One region of the Comamonas koreensis genome, then DNA from elsewhere that is predicted to be linked to it. Evidence: predicted binding sites of a transcription regulator. Region 1 holds the regulator's gene; each other region holds the start of a gene.
The links. The regulator FNR, encoded in region 1, switches genes on or off when oxygen is low (the NO sensors DNR and NnrR bind a similar motif). The targets are predictions, from matches to a motif close to TTGATNNNNATCAA.
Positions count from the first base shown of each region.

Region 2: F0Q04_RS13235 (universal stress protein) is a predicted target of FNR. The motif match lies at 3,346-3,359, and genes of this name have one in related genera.
Region 3: F0Q04_RS01915 (hemerythrin domain-containing protein) is a predicted target of FNR. The motif match lies at 4,407-4,420, and genes of this name have one in related genera.

Region 1 covers NZ_CP043575.1:4,204,973-4,211,093, forward strand. The annotation lists gene F0Q04_RS19180 (sulfite exporter TauE/SafE family protein) at 1-583, shown strand, start outside; gene hemN (oxygen-independent coproporphyrinogen III oxidase) at 604-1,986, opposite strand; gene fnr (fumarate/nitrate reduction transcriptional regulator Fnr) at 2,138-2,860, shown strand; gene F0Q04_RS19195 (universal stress protein) at 3,010-3,453, shown strand; gene F0Q04_RS19200 (malonate--CoA ligase) at 3,564-5,120, opposite strand; gene F0Q04_RS19205 (enoyl-CoA hydratase/isomerase family protein) at 5,187-5,978, opposite strand; gene F0Q04_RS19210 (Bug family tripartite tricarboxylate transporter substrate binding protein) at 5,995-6,121, opposite strand, start outside.
Region 2 covers NZ_CP043575.1:2,922,555-2,928,675, forward strand. The annotation lists gene F0Q04_RS13210 (DUF1428 domain-containing protein) at 1-283, opposite strand, end outside; gene F0Q04_RS13215 (SRPBCC family protein) at 351-818, opposite strand; gene F0Q04_RS13220 (VOC family protein) at 873-1,331, opposite strand; gene F0Q04_RS13225 (SIR2 family NAD-dependent protein deacylase) at 1,517-2,290, shown strand; gene F0Q04_RS13230 (aldo/keto reductase) at 2,310-3,272, opposite strand; gene F0Q04_RS13235 (universal stress protein) at 3,468-3,905, shown strand; gene F0Q04_RS13240 (2OG-Fe dioxygenase family protein) at 4,044-4,793, shown strand; gene F0Q04_RS13245 (Bug family tripartite tricarboxylate transporter substrate binding protein) at 4,889-5,875, opposite strand; gene F0Q04_RS13250 (peroxiredoxin) at 6,096-6,121, shown strand, end outside.
Region 3 covers NZ_CP043575.1:394,182-400,302, reverse strand. The annotation lists gene narH (nitrate reductase subunit beta) at 1-172, shown strand, start outside; gene narJ (nitrate reductase molybdenum cofactor assembly chaperone) at 184-870, shown strand; gene narI (respiratory nitrate reductase subunit gamma) at 888-1,610, shown strand; gene F0Q04_RS01925 (peptidylprolyl isomerase) at 1,607-2,503, shown strand; gene F0Q04_RS01920 (DUF3079 domain-containing protein) at 4,134-4,340, opposite strand; gene F0Q04_RS01915 (hemerythrin domain-containing protein) at 4,474-5,031, shown strand; gene F0Q04_RS01910 (type IV pili methyl-accepting chemotaxis transducer N-terminal domain-containing protein) at 5,028-6,121, shown strand, end outside.

The sequences.
Region 1 (6,121 bases):
CTGGGACCTTGTCAAACGCCTGGCCCCGGGCATTGTGCTGGGCGGCCTGCTGGCCAGCCTGGGTATTTTTGCGGTGCTCAAGGGCAGCTACCTGGGTTTGTTTTTTGGCCTGTTCATTGGCTACTCGGCACTGCGCATGTTCCGCAAGCCCAACAGCCAGGCCATGCGCGCCATGCCGGGCACGGCCGGCCAGCTGGCTGCGGGTGGCGTGATCGGCTGCCTCTCGGGCCTGGTGGGCGCGGGCGGCGCCTTCATCAGCGTGCCTTTCATGACTTGGTGCAGCGTGCCGATGCACAACGCGGTAGCCACGAGCTCGGCGCTGGGCTTTCCGATTGCGGTCACCAATGTCATCGGCTTCATGGTGGCCGGCCTGCACCTGCAGGGGCTGCCACCGCATTCGCTGGGTTATATCTGGCTGCCCGGCCTGGCCGCCATTGCCACCTGCAGCGTGCTGACCGCGCCGCTGGGCGCCCGCGCCGCGCACCGGCTGCCGGTGGGCCAGCTCAAGAAGATCTTTGGCGGCATCTTGCTGTGCCTGGCGCTCTACATGCTCTACAAGAGCCTGGCGGCCTGGCAGGGCTGAGGCCTGCCCACGCCCTGCCCTCAGATAATCCGCGAGAAGCGCGCCCGGTTGCGGTCGGCCTGCAGGTTCTTGTCAAACACCATGGCGACGCCACGCACAAAGTACCAGCCCAGCTCGGTCACATTGATCGATTCGTCGCTCAGCTGCACCAGGCCCTGCTCCTGCAGCTCACGCAGCTGGGCCAGCTCGGCGGCAAAGTACTGCGCAAAATCAATCAGCCAGGCCTGCTCCAGCGATTCAATGGCCAGGCACCCCTGGCACATCAGGCCCATGATCACCGTGCGGCGCAGCAGGTCGTCGCGCGTCAGTGCCAGCCCACGCACCACGGGAATCTGGCCCTGGTCGATCAGGTCGTAGTACTCCTCCAGGGTCTTGGCATTTTGGCTGTAGGTGGCGCCAATGCGTCCGATGGCTGACACGCCCAGCGCCATCAGATCGCAATCGGGCTGGGTGCTGTAGCCCTGAAAGTTGCGGTGCAGGCGGCCCTGGCGCTTGGCCACCGCCAAGGCATCGTCGGGCAAGGCGAAATGGTCCATGCCCACATACACATAACCGGCGGCTTCCAGCGCCGCCAGGGCCTGGGCCAGCATCGCCAGCTTGTCGGCGGGGCTGGGCAGGTCCTGGGCCTGGATGCGGCGCTGGGGCTTGAAGCGCTCGGGCAGGTGCGCATAGGCATACAGCGCAATGCGGTCGGGCCGCAGCGCGTTGACCTGCTCCATGGTGCGCACAAAGCTGGCCGGGCTTTGTTGGGGCAGACCATAGATCAAATCGATATTGATGGATTCAAAGCCGATAGCGCGCGCCTGCTCGACCAAGGCAAACACCTGGTCAGCGGGCTGCTCGCGGTGCACCGCCTGTTGCACCAGCGGGTCAAAGTCCTGCACGCCAAAGCTCAGCCGGTTGAAGCCGAGCCGGTACAGGTGCTGCAGGCGCTCGCCGCTCACAGTGCGCGGGTCGACCTCGATCGCGTACTCGCCACCGGGCTGCAGATGAAAACGCTCTTTGACCATATCCATCAGGCGGCTGAGGCCGGCATCGGTCAGGAAGGTGGGCGAGCCCCCACCCAGGTGCAGTTGGCTGATGGTCGGGCGGGCGCTGACATGGGCCAGTTGCAGGTCCAGCTCGCGCTCGAGGTAATCCAGGTATTCGTCGGCCCGCTCGGCGTGCTTGGTGATGATCTTGTTGCAGGCGCAGTAGTAGCACAGCGAGGCGCAGAACGGCACATGCACATACAAGGACAGCGGCGACAGCCGGCCCGCCAGACCGGTGCCGCGTTGCGCCAGCGCCAGCTTGTACTCATTCGCAGCAAAGGCTTCAACAAATCGGTCTGCGGTAGGATACGAGGTGTAACGGGGGCCGGGAACATCAAAACGGCACAGCAGTTCAGGGGTCAGGGAAATCATGGTTCTTCTTCCTAGCGGACGCCCCAATGTGCCCCAAGGCCTGCCACGCGTCCTTGATGTACATCAAGAAGCCTCTGGGCGCCAGCACGCACAATAGGCCCATCCAAGGAACGTCGTTCCTATCTGAATAGTTGTTCACGGGTATTGATACATGACATCCAACTCCATCAAAGTAGCGTGCTCCAGCTGCAATTTGCGCGAGCTGTGCATGCCCGTGGGACTGTCGGCCGAACAGATGGAGCGCATCGACGAGATCGTCGCCACCCGGCGCAAGATCAAGCGCGGCAGCGCGCTGTTCCGCAACGGTGAGACCTTCACCTCCTTGTATGCGATACGCACCGGTTTCTTCAAGACCAGCATCGCCACCGAAGACGGGCGCGACCAGGTCACCGGCTTCCAGATGGCGGGTGAGATCATCGGCCTGGACGGCATCGTCAACGACCGCCATTCCTGCGACGCGATTGCGCTCGAAGATGCCGAGGTCTGCGTGATGCCCTACTCCTCGCTCGAAGACCTGTCGCGCGAGGTGACCGCCTTGCAGCACCATGTGCACAAGGTCATGAGCCGAGAGATCGTGCGCGAGCATGGCGTCATGCTGCTGCTGGGCAGCATGCGCGCCGAAGAGCGCCTGGCCGCCTTCTTGCTGAACCTGGTGCAGCGCTTGCATGCCCGGGGCTTTTCGCAGCATGAGCTGATCCTGCGCATGACGCGCGAGGAAATCGGCAGCTACCTGGGCCTCAAGCTCGAGACCGTCAGCCGCACCTTCTCCAAGTTTGCCGAGGAGAACATCATCGAGGTCAAGCAGCGCCATGTGCGCATTCTGGACACCGACAAGCTCCAGGGCCTGATCAACACCCAGGCCTGCTCGGCTTAAGACCCTGTTCCAAGTCGCTCCGCCAGCGGATACAAACGCGGTCTGATCCGACATCCGCTCAAGCCGCAAGCGGCGATGCTCTGAGTTGCATCCACGGCAAGGCTGCCACCCACAGCCCTGCCCCATGTCTGACCTGAAAGGAGCCTGCCATGTACCAACATATCCTGCTTGCCACCGATGGCTCTGAGCTGTCCGAGAAGGCCGTGCGCCACGCACTGGCGCTGGCCAAGCTGAGCCATGCCACGGTGACTGCCGTCAACATCTCGCCCAACTACCCGCGCAGCTACTTCGAAGGCAGCACCATGCAAAACCCCGATGACATTGCGCGCATCGAGGATGGCTGGGAACGCGCAGCGCAAGGCATTGTCGATAAGGTGGTGGCCGAAGGCGCCGCGACCGGCGTGCCCATCAAGACCCTGGTGATCAAGTCCGACATGATTGCCGAGGCGCTGCTGGAGACGGCGAAGAAGGAAAACTGCGACCTGATCGTCATGGCATCGCACGGCTACCGGGGCTTGAAGCGCCTGCTGCTGGGCAGCGAAACACAGCATGTACTGACCCATGCCACGATACCGGTGCTGGTACTGCGCTGATCGCCGTATAACCGCATCATCCCCATAGCAAACCCTCGCCTGCGGCAGCTTCTGAGCGGCCACAGCGCGAGGGTTTTGTCATGGCGGCGCATGCCGCCTCCATAGGCGCATCAGCCCTTGAACAGGTCCTGGTACTGGTCGCGCAGCAGGTTCTTTTGCACCTTGCCCATGGTGTTGCGTGGCAGCTCGCCCACGACAAAGCAGCGCTTGGGAATCTTGAAATTGGCCAGCTGCTTTTTCAAGGTCGCAATGATGCCGTCGGCATCGAGCGGTTGGCCCGCCTTGGCAATGACCACCGCCACACCCACTTCGCCAAAATCGGGATGCGGCACGCCGACCAGCGCGCTTTCCGCGACGCCCGGCAGTTCGTTGATGAAGCCCTCGATCTCGGCCGGGTAGACGTTGTAGCCGCCGGAGATGATCAGGTCCTTGCTGCGGCCGACGATGGTCACATAGCCGCGCGCATCGATCTTGCCTACGTCGCCGGTCTTGAACCAGCCGTCGGCAGTGAACTCCTGCGCGGTCTTCTCGGGCATGCGCCAGTAGCCGCTGAACACATTGGGGCCTTGCACCTGGATATGGCCGATCTCGTCGGCGCCCAGCGCCTGGCCGTCATCGCCCTGCACCCGCACGCCCACACCCGGCAGCGCAAAGCCCACCGTGCCGCCCCGGCGCTCGTCCTGGCCGCCATGGCGGGCATCGGCCTGGTAGGGGTTGGAGACCAGCATGATGGTCTCGCTCATGCCATAGCGCTCCAGGATGGTGTGGCCGGTGCGAGTCTGCCAGTCGCGGAAGGTCTCGATCAGCAACGGCGCCGAGCCGGAGATGAACAGACGCATGTGCTGGGCCGCTGCCTTGGTCAGGCCCGGCTCGGCCAGCAGGCGCACATACAAGGTCGGCACGCCCATGAAGACCGTCGCCCGCGCCATCGCGGCAATCACCGCCTTGGGCTCGAACTTGGCAAACCAGATCATCTTGCTGCCATTGAGCAAGGCCGCATGGATCGCGACAAACAGGCCATGCACATGGAAGATCGGCAGCGCATGGATCAGCACATCGCCCTTTTTCCAGCCCCAGTAGTCCTTGAGCATGACGGCATTGCTCAGCAGGTTGCCGTGGCTGAGCATCGCACCCTTGCTGCGCCCAGTGGTGCCACTGGTGTAGAGGATGGCGGCCATGTCGTCGGCAGATTTCTGCGCAGGCGTGTGTGCATCGGCGCAGTGCACCGCACGCTCCAGCAAGGTTCCGCTGCGGTCATCGCCCAGGGTGAACACGCTTTGCGTGCCGCACTGGAAGGCGATCTTGGAGACCCAGCCAAAGTTGGCCGGTGAGCAGACCACAACGGCCGGCTCGGCATTGGTGACAAAGTACTCGATCTCGGCGCTTTGGTAGGCGGTGTTGAGCGGTAGAAACACATGGCCGGCACGCAAGGTGGCCAGGTATAGCGCCATCGCTTCGACCGACTTTTCCACCTGCACCGCCACGCGGCTGCCGGAAGGAATATTCAGCGAATCGAGCAGGTTGGCGATGCGCGCGCTCATGCGGTCCAGATCGCGCCAGCTGTAGTTCAGCGGCTCACCGCTGGCCGACGTGGTCTCCACGGCGATGGCATCGAGGTCCTCAGGAAAGGCCGCGCGCAGGGCGCAGAACAGGTTGTCGTTGGTCATGTTTGTCTACTTGGTTGGTGGTTTCCTTGGCGCCTGCGGCCCGGCCGGTGGCCAGCGCAGGCACGGTCAAAACTGGGCTGCTCTTTTGTCGACAAAGGCGGCAATGCCTTCGCGGTGTTCTGCCGAATCGGCATAGGCATAGGGCTGCTGCAGCACCGGGGCCTGGGCATCGCCTTCGGCCAGTGCACGCAGCAGCTGCTTGGTCATGCGGGCAGCCTGGGGCGCCAGGCCGCAGATGCGGGCCACGCTGCGTTCCAGCTGGGCCTGCAGGTCTTGAGCGGGGTGAACCTGGCTCAAAAAGCCCGAGGCCAGCATCTGGTCGGCGCCAAAGAGCGCTGCCTCCAGCAGCATCTGCCGCGTCTTGGCAGGCCCCACCTGGCTCAGCACCAACGCCGCCTCCTTGGGTGCCATCGGAAAGCCCAGTTTGGCAATCGGCGCGCCAAACTGGGCGGTGTCGGCCGCCAGGCGCATGTCGCAGCAGCTGGCCAGCTCCACGCCCGCGCCCATGCAGGCGCCTTCAATGGCAGCGACCAGCGGCACATCGCATTGCAGCATGGCGTTGAGCGCCGGCCAGACCTCGCCTTCGTGGAAGGCGGCCAGGCTCTCTGGGGCAAAGCGAAAGTCGGCGTACTCCGAGATATCGCCACCGGCACAAAAGGCCTCGCCCTCGCCTTGCAGCACGATGCAGCGCAGCCCGGGCTGGCGCTGCAGGTCCTCAAACACGCTGCGCAGCTGGCGCCACATGGCGCGAGACATGGCATTGCGCTTGCCCGCATGGTTCAGCACCACGCGCACGGCCTGCGCGCGGGATGCCTCTTCGCCCGCCACCCACGATTGCACACGAACCTGCCCCGCCATCATCTCGCTCCTCTTGTCATTCAATCTTCGCGCCCGAGGCCTTGACCACCTCGGCCCAGCGCTTGACCTCGTCGGCCACAAAGGCGGCAAACTGCGGCTGCGTCATGCTGCCATATTCCGCACCATTCTTGGCCCAGATGGCC
Region 2 (6,121 bases), 1.3 Mb from region 1:
TGTCCGCCAGGCGCGGGTCGGCCATCACCGCGGCATTGATGCGGTCGCGCTCGGCGCGCGAGGTGTAGACGATCCAGGAAAAGCAAGCGACCTCGTCCGCCTGTAGCTTGACCGCCATCGGAAACGAGGTGACTTCACCATCGGGCACATCGTCGCCCATACATTCCCAGTACTGCAGTGCGCCGTGCTCCATCCAGACCTTGCCGGCCGCCTCGGCCATGGCTCGGTAGGCGTCGAGCTTGGCGCGGGGCACGGGCAGTACAAATCCATCGACATAAGGCATGGTAGTCTCCTGGGCGCTCGAGCGGCGCTGTTATGGGTGGGCGCTACATCGCAGCGCGAGGACGCAACTACAAGCTGGCAGCCAGCGCCACGAGCTGGTCGGTGGCCACGCCCCAACCGGTGTGGAATCCCATCGCCTCGTGCTGCTTGCGGGTCTCTTCGCTCCAATGGCGCACGGTGGCGGTGTAGCGGGTCAGGCCCGCTTCGGGCTCAAACTCGATGATGGCCGTCATGAACGGTTTGGCGCTGGGCACCCAGCCAGCGGTGTAGGCATCGGTAAAGACCAGCCTGAGGTTGGGTACTACCTCCAGGTACACGCCGGCATTGGGGTACTCGTTGCCTTGCGGGTCGCGCATGACAATCTGGCTGCCGCCGCCCACACGCACATCCACTTGGGCGCTGGCAATGGTCCAGGGCTTGGGTACAAACCACTCGGTGAGCAGGGCGGGCTCGGTCCAGCAGCGGTAGAGCGTGGCGGCGGGGGCATGGATCAGGCGGCTGAGCACCAGATCCTGGGGATGGGGTTGTAGAGACATAGGGTGTGGCTCGGTGCAGGTGGTGTGCGGTTGTGCGGTGAGGAGACGAGGGCCTTATGCAGCGGGCTGCGTCTGGACGTTCACCATCCACGGGGTGCCAAAACGGTCGGTCACCATGCCAAAACCGGGCGACCAGAAGGTGGCTGAAAAGGGCATGGCCACCTGGCCACCGTCAGCCAGACCGTTGAAGATGCGCTCGCCATCTGCTGCGGAATCGACACCGATGGACACCCACATGCCTTGGGGTTTGAGATAGCCGCCACCACAGGTCTCGGCGCTGGCGCCAGGCATCGCAGGCATCGTGTCCGAGGCCATGATCGCCTGGCTGCCTACTTGCAGGTGGGCATGCATCAGGCGCGACTGCGCCTCAGGCGGGAGCGGTGGCATGCCTTCGCCAGGCGGCATGTCGCTAAAGCGCATCTGGTGCATGATCTGGCCGCCAAACAGCTGGGCGTAAAAGGCCATGGCTTCGGCGCAATCGCCATCAAAGTTCAGATAGGGGATGAATTGCATTCTTGTCTCCTCGTCGTGGGTCAGCCATTCTGGGCTCGGCCCGTCCATCGTGTCCATCTCCAAATCGTGATGACAGTTTCTGAATGTAAGTCGCTCAATCGGCGCCCTGCGCAGTGATGCTGGACTGTGGCGCTGGAACGCAAGCCTTGCCGTATGCTAGGCAGCTGCTTTTCACCGCACCTTCTATGTCATTTGATCCCTTGGATACCTGCGCAGCGCTGCCGCTTGCCGATACAGAAATTGCCAGCCTGCGACAGCGCTTGCACAATGCGCGGCATCTGCTGGTGTTGACGGGGGCGGGGGCCAGTGCGGAGTCGGGCGTGCCGACGTTTCGTGATGCACAGACGGGCTACTGGGCGCAGTTCAGCCCTGAGGAGATGGCCAGCGAAGCGGGCTTTCTGGCCCATCCGCAGCGGGTCTGGGACTGGTACCAGTACCGCCGCGATCTGGTGCGGCAGGTGATGCCCAATGCCGGCCATGTGGCGCTGGCCCAATGGCAGGCGCGCCACCCCGGCCGGATGACCCTGGTCACGCAGAACGTCGATGGCCTGCACCAGCGTGCCGGCAGTACGCCAGTGCTGTGCCTGCATGGCAATCTGATGGACAACCGCTGGCTGCTGCCGCCCAAGCCCTGCTGCGATGCCCGCTTTACCGAAGGCGATGCGCCGCCGCAATGCCCTGGTTGCGGCAATTACCTGCGCCCGGCTGTGGTCTGGTTTGGCGAGGCCTTGCCCCATGCCGAGCTGCAGCAGGCGCAAGACGCCGCCAAGGCCTGTGACCTGATGCTGGTGATTGGCACCTCCGGCCATGTCTACCCGGCGGCTGGCCTGGCCCATATCGCCGCCCGGGGCGGCGCGCATGTGGTGGTCATCAACCCCGAGCCCACCGCGCTTGACGGGGTGGCCGACCGCTGCTGGCGCCTGCCTTCGGCGCAAATTTTGCCGATTCTGCTGGCCTAGGCTTGTCGCCAGCCTTCGCTCAAGCTTCGGCGCTGGCGGCGTTGAGCGTGGCCATCGCATCGGCATCGAGCTGCAATTGGCTGGCGCGGATCAGCGACTGCAGCTGCTCGAGGTTGCTGGCGCTGGCAATCGGCGAGGCAATGGCCGGCTGGCGCATGACCCAGGCCACGGCCACCTCGCCCATCGGGGCGCCCGTGCGGCTGCTCACCTGTTCGAGCGCGGCCAGAATGCGCAAGCCCCGGTCGTTCAGATACAGCTGGGTGGTCTTGGCGCCGCGCGGGCTTTTGCTCGCGTCCTCGGCCTTGCGGTATTTGCCGGTCAAAAAGCCGGCAGCCAGGCTGTAGAAGTTGATGACGCCCACGCCCTGCGCAACGCACAGCGGCTGCAACTCTTGCTCGAACACGGCACGGTCATAGAGGTTGAAAAGCGGCTGTAGGCTCTCATAACGCGCCAGGCCATGCTGCTCGCTGGTCTGCAGCGCCTCTGCCAGGCGCGCTGCGCTGTAGTTGCTGGCGCCCACGGCACGCACCTTGCCCTCGGCGATCAGCTCGCCAAAGGTGCCCATCACATCGGCCAGCGGTACCTGCGCGTCGTCGTCATGCGATTGGTAGAGGTCGATGTAATCGGTCTGCAGGCGCTGCAGAGAGGCGTCGACCGCCTGGCGGATGTACTCCGGGCGCAGGCCGACCTTGCCTTCGCCCATATCCTTGCCGACCTTGGTGGCCAACACCACCTGCGCGCGCTTGCCCGAGCTGCGCAGCCATTTGCCGAGCAAGCGCTCCGATTCACCGCCGCTGTGGCCAGGCGCCCAGCGCGAGTACACGTCAGCGGTATCGACAAAGTTCATGCCGGCATCCAGCCAGGCATCGAGTAGGTGAAAGCTGGTGGCCTCGTCAGCCGTCCAGCCAAATACATTGCCGCCCAGGCACAGCGGCGAGACTTGCAGGGCGGATCGACCCAGGGAGCGCAGGGATGTTGTCATCGTTTGAAGAGGGGTTAGGGCCCAGCAGGGCGGTGCAAACATTATGCGGCGCGGGCTGGCGCGGCGCCACCCGTTGATGCAGCGCAAACCGCTTGCAACTGCCGCATAGGTGGCAGTGCTGCAGGGCCTGCCAGGTTTGCCGGGCCCTGCGTTTTAGAGTAAGTTATGCATGCAACAACAAAAAGGAGTGACGCTATGTTCAAACATATTCTGGTGCCGGTCGATGGGTCTGCCACCTCCATGCTCGCGGTCAACAAGGCCGCCGGTCTTGCCAAGGCCTTTGGCAGCCAGGTCACTGCGGTGTATGTGATCGATCCCTATCCCTTCACCGGCGTGGGCGCCGATTTTGCCTATGGCCAGGCGCAGTACCTGTCTGCTGCCACTGCCGATGCGCACACCGCGTTGGACGCGGTCAAAACTGCGATGGAGCAGGCCGGTATTCCTGTGGACACCGTCATGGGCGAAGGCCACTCCGTACACGACGGGGTGATGGAAGCGGTCAAAACCACCGGCGCCGACCTCATTGTGATGGGCTCGCACGGCCGCAAGGGCCTGGAAAAGCTGGTGCTGGGCAGCGTGACCCAGCGCGTGCTGAGCGACAGCCTGATCCCCGTGCTGGTCGTTCGCCAGTAATGTCAGCGACGGCACCCGGCTTGGTGCCGTTTTCGTTGAGTGGATGGCTACCGGGCAGCGCTGCGGCGCTGCCCAAAGTTGTGCAGCACGCAATGCTTTTGTGACCGCCGTAAGCTCGCCCGCTTGACGGAGTTTTACATGCAGTCCTTTCCTCCTCCTTATTGTGATGCCGACCAGGTGGACGGCACTTTGCGCGCCTATGGCTATGCGGTGCTCAGCCCCGCCGCCGTGGCGCAGTGGGCAGCCTGCCCGCCCGATGACCTGGCAGCGCTCGGCAGCCACTGGGAGGCCATGCCCCATGATGCCTACCTCAAAGACGGCGGGCGCTACCGCAAGCGCCGCCATTCCTGCTATGTGGTGCAGGATGACCAGGTTGAGTCCGTAGCCCACCGTGCCCATTGGCAGCCGGTGGAGTACAACGCCTTGCATGGCGGCATGCAGCGCTGGTTTGAGCCCGTCGCAGCCAGCACCCAGGCGCTGCCCGCCTGGCGCCAGATCATGCGTGCGCTGGGTCACACGGCGCAGGCACTGTTTCCCAGTGCGGAGCACGCGCCCTGGTATACCGAGGCCCACCAGTTCCGCATCGACACCGCCGAGGGCATTGGCCGGCCCACCCCCGAAGGTGCGCACCGCGATGGCGTGGATCTGGTGGCGGTGTTTTTGGTGGCACGCGAGGGCATCAAAGGCGGGGAGACGCGGGTGTTCGACGCCCAGGGCCCGCAAGGCCTGCGCTTTACGCTCACCGAGCCCTGGTCGCTGATGCTGCTCGACGACGCCCGGATGATCCATGAGAGCACGCCGATCCAGCCGCTGGGCGATGCCCCCGGCCACCGCGATACCTTGGTGGTGACCTTGCGCCGCCAGGCCTTCCAGGGCGACGGTGCCTGAGCGCTGGCATTGCCATTGATCACCATCGGCCCATTGGCCTGGTCATAAAAAAAGGGCACCTGCGAGGTGCCCTTGCCGTATCCCAGCCCTGGGGCTTACTGGATGGTCGCGCCCGAGGCTTCAACAATGGCCTTAGCGTCCTGGAAGTCCTTGTGGAAGAACTTGTCAAAGTCCGATACGGACATGGCCTGGGGCTCGGCGCCTTGGGCCAGGATGGAATCCTGCACTTCCTTTTGGCCCAGTAGCTTGTTGACCTCGGTGTTGAGCTTGCTGACGATGGGGGCGGGCAGGTTCTTGGGGCCAAACAGGCCATACCAGGTGCTCACATCAAAGCCCTTCATGCCCAGTTCCGCAACGGTAGGCACATCGGGCAGCGAGCTGCTGCGCTTGGCCGAGGTAACAGCCAGCGGACGCAGCTTGCCGGCCTTGATCTGGCCAATGGCCGAGGGCACGGACGACACCAGCAGATCGACATTGCCGGACAAGGTGTCGAGCAGCGCGGGGTTGGAGCCCTTGTACGGCACGTGGGTCAGCTTGACGCCGGCCGCCTTCTCAAACAGCACGCCAGCGATATGGATGCTGGTGCCATTGCCGGGCGAGCCGTAGGTGATCTTGCCGGGGTCGGCCTTGGCGGCGGCGATCACATCGTTCAAGGTCTTGAACTTGCTGTTTTCCGAGGTGGCAATGATGACCGGCGAGTAGGCCACATGGGCAATGGGCGTCAAGTCCTTGGCGGGGTTCCAGGGCAGGCCCTTGTACAGGTAGTAGCCCAGCACCACGTTGTCCTTCTGGCCCATGACGATGTCATAGCCCGTTGGCTGGGCCTTGGCGACTTCGCTGATACCGATGGTGCCGCCCGCGCCGGCCCGGTTGTCAGCGACCACCGTCCAGTGGTTCTGTTCGCTGAGCTTTTGCGCGATGATGCGCGAGAGAATATCGGTGCCACCGCCTGGTGGGAAGGGCACGACCATGCGCACCGGCTTGCTGCCGGGGTAGTCCGTCGCCGAGCCCTGGGCCATGGCACCCGAAGCGGCCCCCACCGTCAGCGCCACGGCGGCGCATTGCAGAATGTGTTTCATCATCTTGTTGTCTCCTTGAGGGTCACACCTTCGCATGGCTTTCGCACAGTCGGCCAAGGAGGTAGTTGCATAAACAGTCAAAGGGGTGATGATGTATGCCATCACGCCAGGTGGCATATTCTAGGGGCTGTGGTGTGGAGCGATGGAGCGCAGGCGAAAAACAGAGCCTGCCGCCAATGGCCCAGGCTTGGGGCGTATCTAGATGACAACAGAAGGATCGACTATGAAAGCAAAATTCGTGGGGGCGTT
Region 3 (6,121 bases), 1.4 Mb from region 1:
CGAAGACCGCTTTGTGATCCCCACCACGCACCGCGAATATGCCGAGAACGCCTTCAATGTGCGCGGCGGCTGCGGCTTCTCGTTTGGCAACGGTTGCAGCGAAGGCGTGACCGACACCAGCCTGTTCGGCAGCGAGAAAAAACGCACCATCCCGATCCAGGCGAGCCTGTGAGGAGAGACGACATGAAAGACAGCATCAGCTTTACCTTGCGCGCACTGGCCCACCTGCTGCGCTACCCCGACGCCGCGATGCGCGGCCACCTGGTCGACATCCACACGGCGCTCAACGCCGAAAACGCGCTGGGCCATGTGCGCCGCAGCGAGCTGGACGCATTGATGGACCGCCTGCTGGCCGAAGGCATGGATGCCGAGGCCATCTATGTGGACCTGTTTGACCGGGGCCGTGGCACTGCGCTGCACCTGTTCGAGCATGTGCATGGCGACTCGCGCGACCGGGGCCCGGCGATGGTCGACCTGGTCCAGACCTATGAGCAGGCCGGCCTGCTGCTCGACCCCACCGAGCTGCCCGACCACCTGACGGTGCTGCTGGAGTTCGCCTCCACCCAGCCGACCCTGGAGGCGCGCGCCTTCATCGGTGAGTTTGCGCACATCCTGCAGTCCATCGCTGCGGCACTCGGCCGCCGCCACAGCGACTACGCCGCCGTGCTGTCCGCCGTGCTCGATCTGGCCGGCCAGCCGCTGGTGGCCGACACCCCTGCTGCGCCGCTGCCCGCCGACGAGCCGCTGGACGCAAGCTGGGAAGAGCCCGCCGCCTTTGGCGGCTGCAACAGCCAGGGCCAGGCCGCACCGGGCAGCGCCCAACCCATCCACATCACGCGGCGCCAGCCACCCGCTGGCGCGGCCCGCTGAACCCCGAGGAGACCGCCATGCCCATTGCATTGCACAACTTCCTGTTTAACGTCTATCCCTACATCTGCCTGGCCGTCTTTCTGATGGGGAGCCTGGCGCGCTTTGACCGCGACCAGTACACCTGGAAGAGCGACTCCTCGCAGATGCTGCGCGCCGGCCAGCTGCGCTGGGGCAGCAACCTGTTCCATATCGGCATTCTGTTTCTGCTGTTCGGCCACACGGTGGGCTTGCTCACGCCGCACTTCATGTATGAGTGGCTGATCACCGCGCCGCAAAAGCAGATGCTGGCCATCATCTCCGGCGGCACCGCCGGCCTGGTCTGCTTTATTGGCCTGAGCCTGCTGCTGCACCGCCGCATTGCCGATCCGCGCATCCGCCGCACCAGCCACCGCACCGATCTGGCCATCCTCATCATCCTGTGGGTGCAGCTGGTGCTGGGCCTGGCCACCTTGCCCGCCTCGTTCTCGCACCGGGCCGATGCCCACGCGATGCTGGTGCTGGCCGACTGGGCCCAGCGTATCGTCACCTTCCGCCCCGATGCGGCAGGCCTGGTGGCGCTGGACTGGCCGTTCAAGGTGCACATGGTGCTGGGCATGACAATCTTCCTGCTCTTCCCCTTCAGCCGCCTGGTGCATGTCTGGAGCGGCTTCGCCTCCGTGGCCTACCTGGCACGCCCCTACCAGCTGGTGCGTGCGCGCCGTCTGAACCTGTCCAACAAGCAGCCAGGAGGCCGCCCATGAACGCCGATCTGCACACCTCCACGGGTGGCTGTGGCAGCGCAGCCTGCAGCTGCCAGGACAGCCCCGCCGCCCTCAGCCTGCCCCGCATCGAGGCGCCGCTGGGCGCCCCGCGCGATGCGCTGGCCGCTGCCCAGGTCAACGGCATTGCGCTGTGCGATGCCGATGAGCTGCTGGACCCGCTGGAGCTGCGCCAGCGCGCCTGCACCGAGCTGCTGCGCCAGGCCGCCCAGGCCCAGGGCCTGCTCGCTGCCGACGACCCCGTGCCCCGCGCCGGCGCCATCAGCGAAGCGGCCGGCAGCGCCATCGAGCAGTTGCTGGACGCCGAGCTGCAACTGCCCGAGCCCGACGACAACGCCGGCCGCCGCCACTACCAAGCCCACGCAGCCCGCTACGCCCGGGGCGAGCGCGTGCGGGCACGCCATGTGCTCTTTGCGGTGACGCCCGGCGTCGACATCAACGCCTTGCGCCAGCGCGCCGAGGCCTGCCTGCTGGATGTGCGCAGCGCCACCCCGCAAGAGCAGGCCGCCGGCGACCGCTTTGCCGCCGCTGCCAGCACCAGCAGCAACTGCCCCAGCGGCGCGCAGGGTGGCCAGCTGGGCTGGCTGCGCATCGAGGATTGCGCCCCCGAGTTCGCCCGCGAGCTTTTCGGCCATGCCGAGGTGGGGGTGTTGCCGCGCCTGGTGCACAGCCGCTTTGGGCTGCATGTGGTGGAGGTGCAGGAGCGCGAGGCGGGCACCGTGCCGCCTTATGAGCAGGTGCGGGCCGCTGTGTTGCAGCAGCTGCGGCAGCAGAGTTTTGCGACGGGGTTGTCGCAGTATTTGCGGTTGTTGGCTGGGCGGGCGCTGGTGGTGGGGGTGGATTTGGAAGGGGCGGAAACGCCTTTGGTGCAGTAGCTCTTTTGTTTGATTGCCGCCTGGTTATGTCTCACCGTCGGCTCTTTGTTAACCGCCTGCTTTTTGTTTAAGGACAGAGGCCGGGCGAAAACCGGCCTCCGGCCTGAAGGCCAAAGCAGGAGTCTGCATGGCCAAGAGCGATGGTGCGTAGAGTGTTGCCATCGCTCTGTCCATGTCCAATTAAGAGCCGCTGACCGGCTCAGCTTCCGTTTTACCTCTATTGCTTAATCGAAGGACAGAGGCCGGATGTCGTCCGGCGGCCGACTCACTTTTCTTGCTCGCACAAGAAAAGTAAGCAAAAGAAGTGCGCCCCTGCTGTCCGTGTCCCCAGCGCCTGGGGCGCTGGGGCAACCTGCGATGCTCGGCCCAGGGACGTGCCGCATAACTCACTGCGCGCCAGGGCGCTCCGTTCAAACAGATGCGGCAAGCATGTTCACGAAGCGTGTGTCCTTCGGCACACGCCCGCCCCTGGGCCTGTGCTTCTCGGCACGGACAGAAGGGGAAAGAGGGGGCCCAGCAGCCCAAGCTGGCATCGCTGCGCTCGGCATGGGAGGTGACGGCATCCCCCTTCTGTATGCGCCTGTGGTGGGGCGTTTGCGGGCTGGCATGCGCGCCCCAGCGCGCATGCTTCGTGAACTGACTCGCCGTGGCTGTTTGAACGGAGCGCTTTAGCGCGTAGTGAGTTCCACGGCGCAGTCCGCAAACGTCACACCACAGGTTGCCCCGCAGCGCAGCGAAGGGGTCGCAGACGGTAGGGGAGTGTTTCTTTGCTTACTTTCTTGCACGAGCAAGAAAGTGAGTCGCCTGCCGGGCGAAAACCGGCCTCCGGCCTGAAGGCCAAAGCAGGAGCCTGCATGGCTAAGAGCGATGGAAGGCCGACCATCGCACGGTATTGCCGAGTTAATGGAGAAGCGTTGGCCACAGCGGCTGGTTTCTACTTCTTCTGTTGTTGAAGGACAGAAGCCGGATTTCGTCCGGCAGCCGACTCACTTTTCTTGCTCGCACAAGAAAAGTAAGCAAAAGAAGTGCGCCCCTGCTGTCCGTGTCCCCTTCGCTGCGCTGCGGGGCAACCTGCGATGCTCGGCCCAGGGACGTGCCGCATAACTCACTACGCGCCAGGGCGCTCCGTTCAAACAGATGCGGCAAGCATGACGACGAAGGCGTGTGTCCTTCGGCACACGCCCGCCCCTGGGCCTGTGCTTCTCGGCACGGACAGAAGGGGAAAGAGGGGGCCCAGCAGCCCAAGCTGGCATCGCTGCGCTCGGCATGGGAGGTGACGGCATCCCCCTTCTGTATGCGCCTGTGGTGGGGCGTTTGCGGGCTGGCATGCGCGCCCCAGCGCGCATGCTTCGTGAACTGACTCGCCGTGGCTGTTTGAACGGAGCGCTTTAGCGCGTAGTGAGTTCCACGGCGCAGTCCGCAAACGTCACACCACAGGTTGCCCCGCAGCGCAGCGAAGGGGTCGCAGACGGTAGGGGCGTGTTTCTTTGCTTACTTTCTTGCACGAGCAAGAAAGTAAGTCGCCTGCCGGGCGAAAACCGGCCTCAGGCCTGAAGGCCACAGCAGGAGCCTGCAGGGCCAAGAGCGATGGAATGCCGACCGTCACACGATCCGCACGCCGCCCGAAACATCAGGACTGCCCTGGCAGACCGGCATCCTCAGCAGGCTGAGAAGCCAAAGGATCCCAGTCCGCCCAATCGGGCCCAAACAACTCCACCGGATGCGCCGACCGCTCCGACCCATTGCCACAAGCCATGGACGACGCAGCGCAATAACGGTCACACCCCCAGCAAGTCCGCTCCGGATGCGCAGGATGGATAGGAAAACGTTTGGCCATAAAGAGCTAACAGGGCAAAGATATAGCAGTACCGCACCACTGTGCGCCTGCGTCAGTCAGCAAAATTTGACCTGGATCATGCTTGGCGTACACCGCAACGCACGGTCAGCGATGGGCAGCGAAAATGGAGGCTGTGAAACAGCTCCTGAACACCCCACCCACAGCAGGCTTTGACGAGCCGTTCGGCATGCTGCAGGCCTGCCACGGCCGGGTGGCGCGCAGCCTGGATCTGTTGGGCCGCCTGGGTGCCTACCTGGCCGAGCAGGGCGGCGGCGATGCGCAGGGCCAGGCGCGCGATGCGGCGGCCGATGTGCAGCGCTACTTTGACCTGGCGGCGCCCTTGCACCACCAGGATGAAGAGCAGCATGTGCTGCCCGTACTGCGGGCGGCGGGGCAGGGCGCGCTGGCAGACCAGCTGCAGGCCGAGCACCGGCAGATGGAGGCGCTGTGGCCGGCGATACGGGCGGATCTGCAGGCGGTGCAAGCAGGCCATGCACCGATGGGCGGGGCGCTGGTGGCGGCCCGGCGCCGCTGGGCCGATTTTGCCGAGGTCTATACGCGCCATATCGCGGCAGAGGAGACGCAGGCCTACCCCAGCGCGCAAGCGCAATTGGAGCCAGCCGTGCAAGCCGCCATGGGGCGCGAGATGGCGCAGCGGCGCGGGGTGCGTTACCCGGAGGCGGGGCCATGAAAGGGGAACTGCAGCCAGCACGCCAGCGGCCGCTGGCCGTCAAGATCGGCGCCATTGGTTGCGCGCTGCTGCTGATGGCGCTGGTCGCGATTGGCCTGACCTTGCGGCTGACCTGGTCGCTCGAAGGCGGCGCTGCGGCCGTGAACGAAGCGGGGCGCATGCGCATGCAGACCTGGCAGCTGGCGCAGGCCTTGCCGGAGGCGAGCCCGCAGCGCCTGGCCTTGCTGATCGGCCAGCTCGACACCAGCCTGGCCTTGCTGGAAAAGGGTGATGCCGCCCGGCCGCTGTCGGTGCCGCGCGATAAGGCCTCGCGTGCCGCCCTGCAAGCTGTGCAGCAACGCTGGCAGCGGCTGCGCGCAGCCTGGCAGCAGCCGGTGACTGGCAGCCATGTGGTGCAGGCCGAGGTCACGGCCCAGCAGGCGCAGAGCTTTGTCGGCGAGGTGGACCACCTGGTCGGCCGCATCGAGCAGCAACTGGCGCGCTGGACGACCTGGCTCAACACCGCCCAGTTCGTGATGATGGCGCTGGCCATTGCTGCCGCGCTGGCGCTGCTGTATGCGGCCCAGCTGCTGGTGTTTGGGCCGCTGGCGCGGCTGCAGACGGCCCTGGCCCAGGTCGAGGCGGGCGATTTGTCGGTGCGGGTGCACGCCGATGGCGGCGATGAGTTTGGTGCGCTGGCGCGGGGCTTCAACCGCATGGCGGTGCGCCTGCAGGACCTGTATGCCAGCCTGGAGCGCCGCGTGCAGCAAAAGACCGAACACCTGCAGGCCGAACGCGCCCGCCTGGCGGTGCTGTACGACGCTGCCGCGCTGGTGGCGCGCGCCGATGCGCTGCCGGTGCTGGCCCAGGGCTTTGCGGCCCAGATGCGCAAGACGGCGCAGGCCGATGCGGTGGCGCTGCGCTGGTCGGACGAGCACAACCGCCGCTATGTGCTGCTCGCGTCCGAAGGGCTGCCCGAGGAGATGGTCGATGCCGAGCACTGCCTGCCCACCGGTGACTGCGTTTGCGGCCAGCCCCAGGCCCAGGCGCAGACCCAGCTGGTGGCGCTGCAGGATTGGCGCCGTGGCGTGCCGGCAGCGGCCGGCCGGGT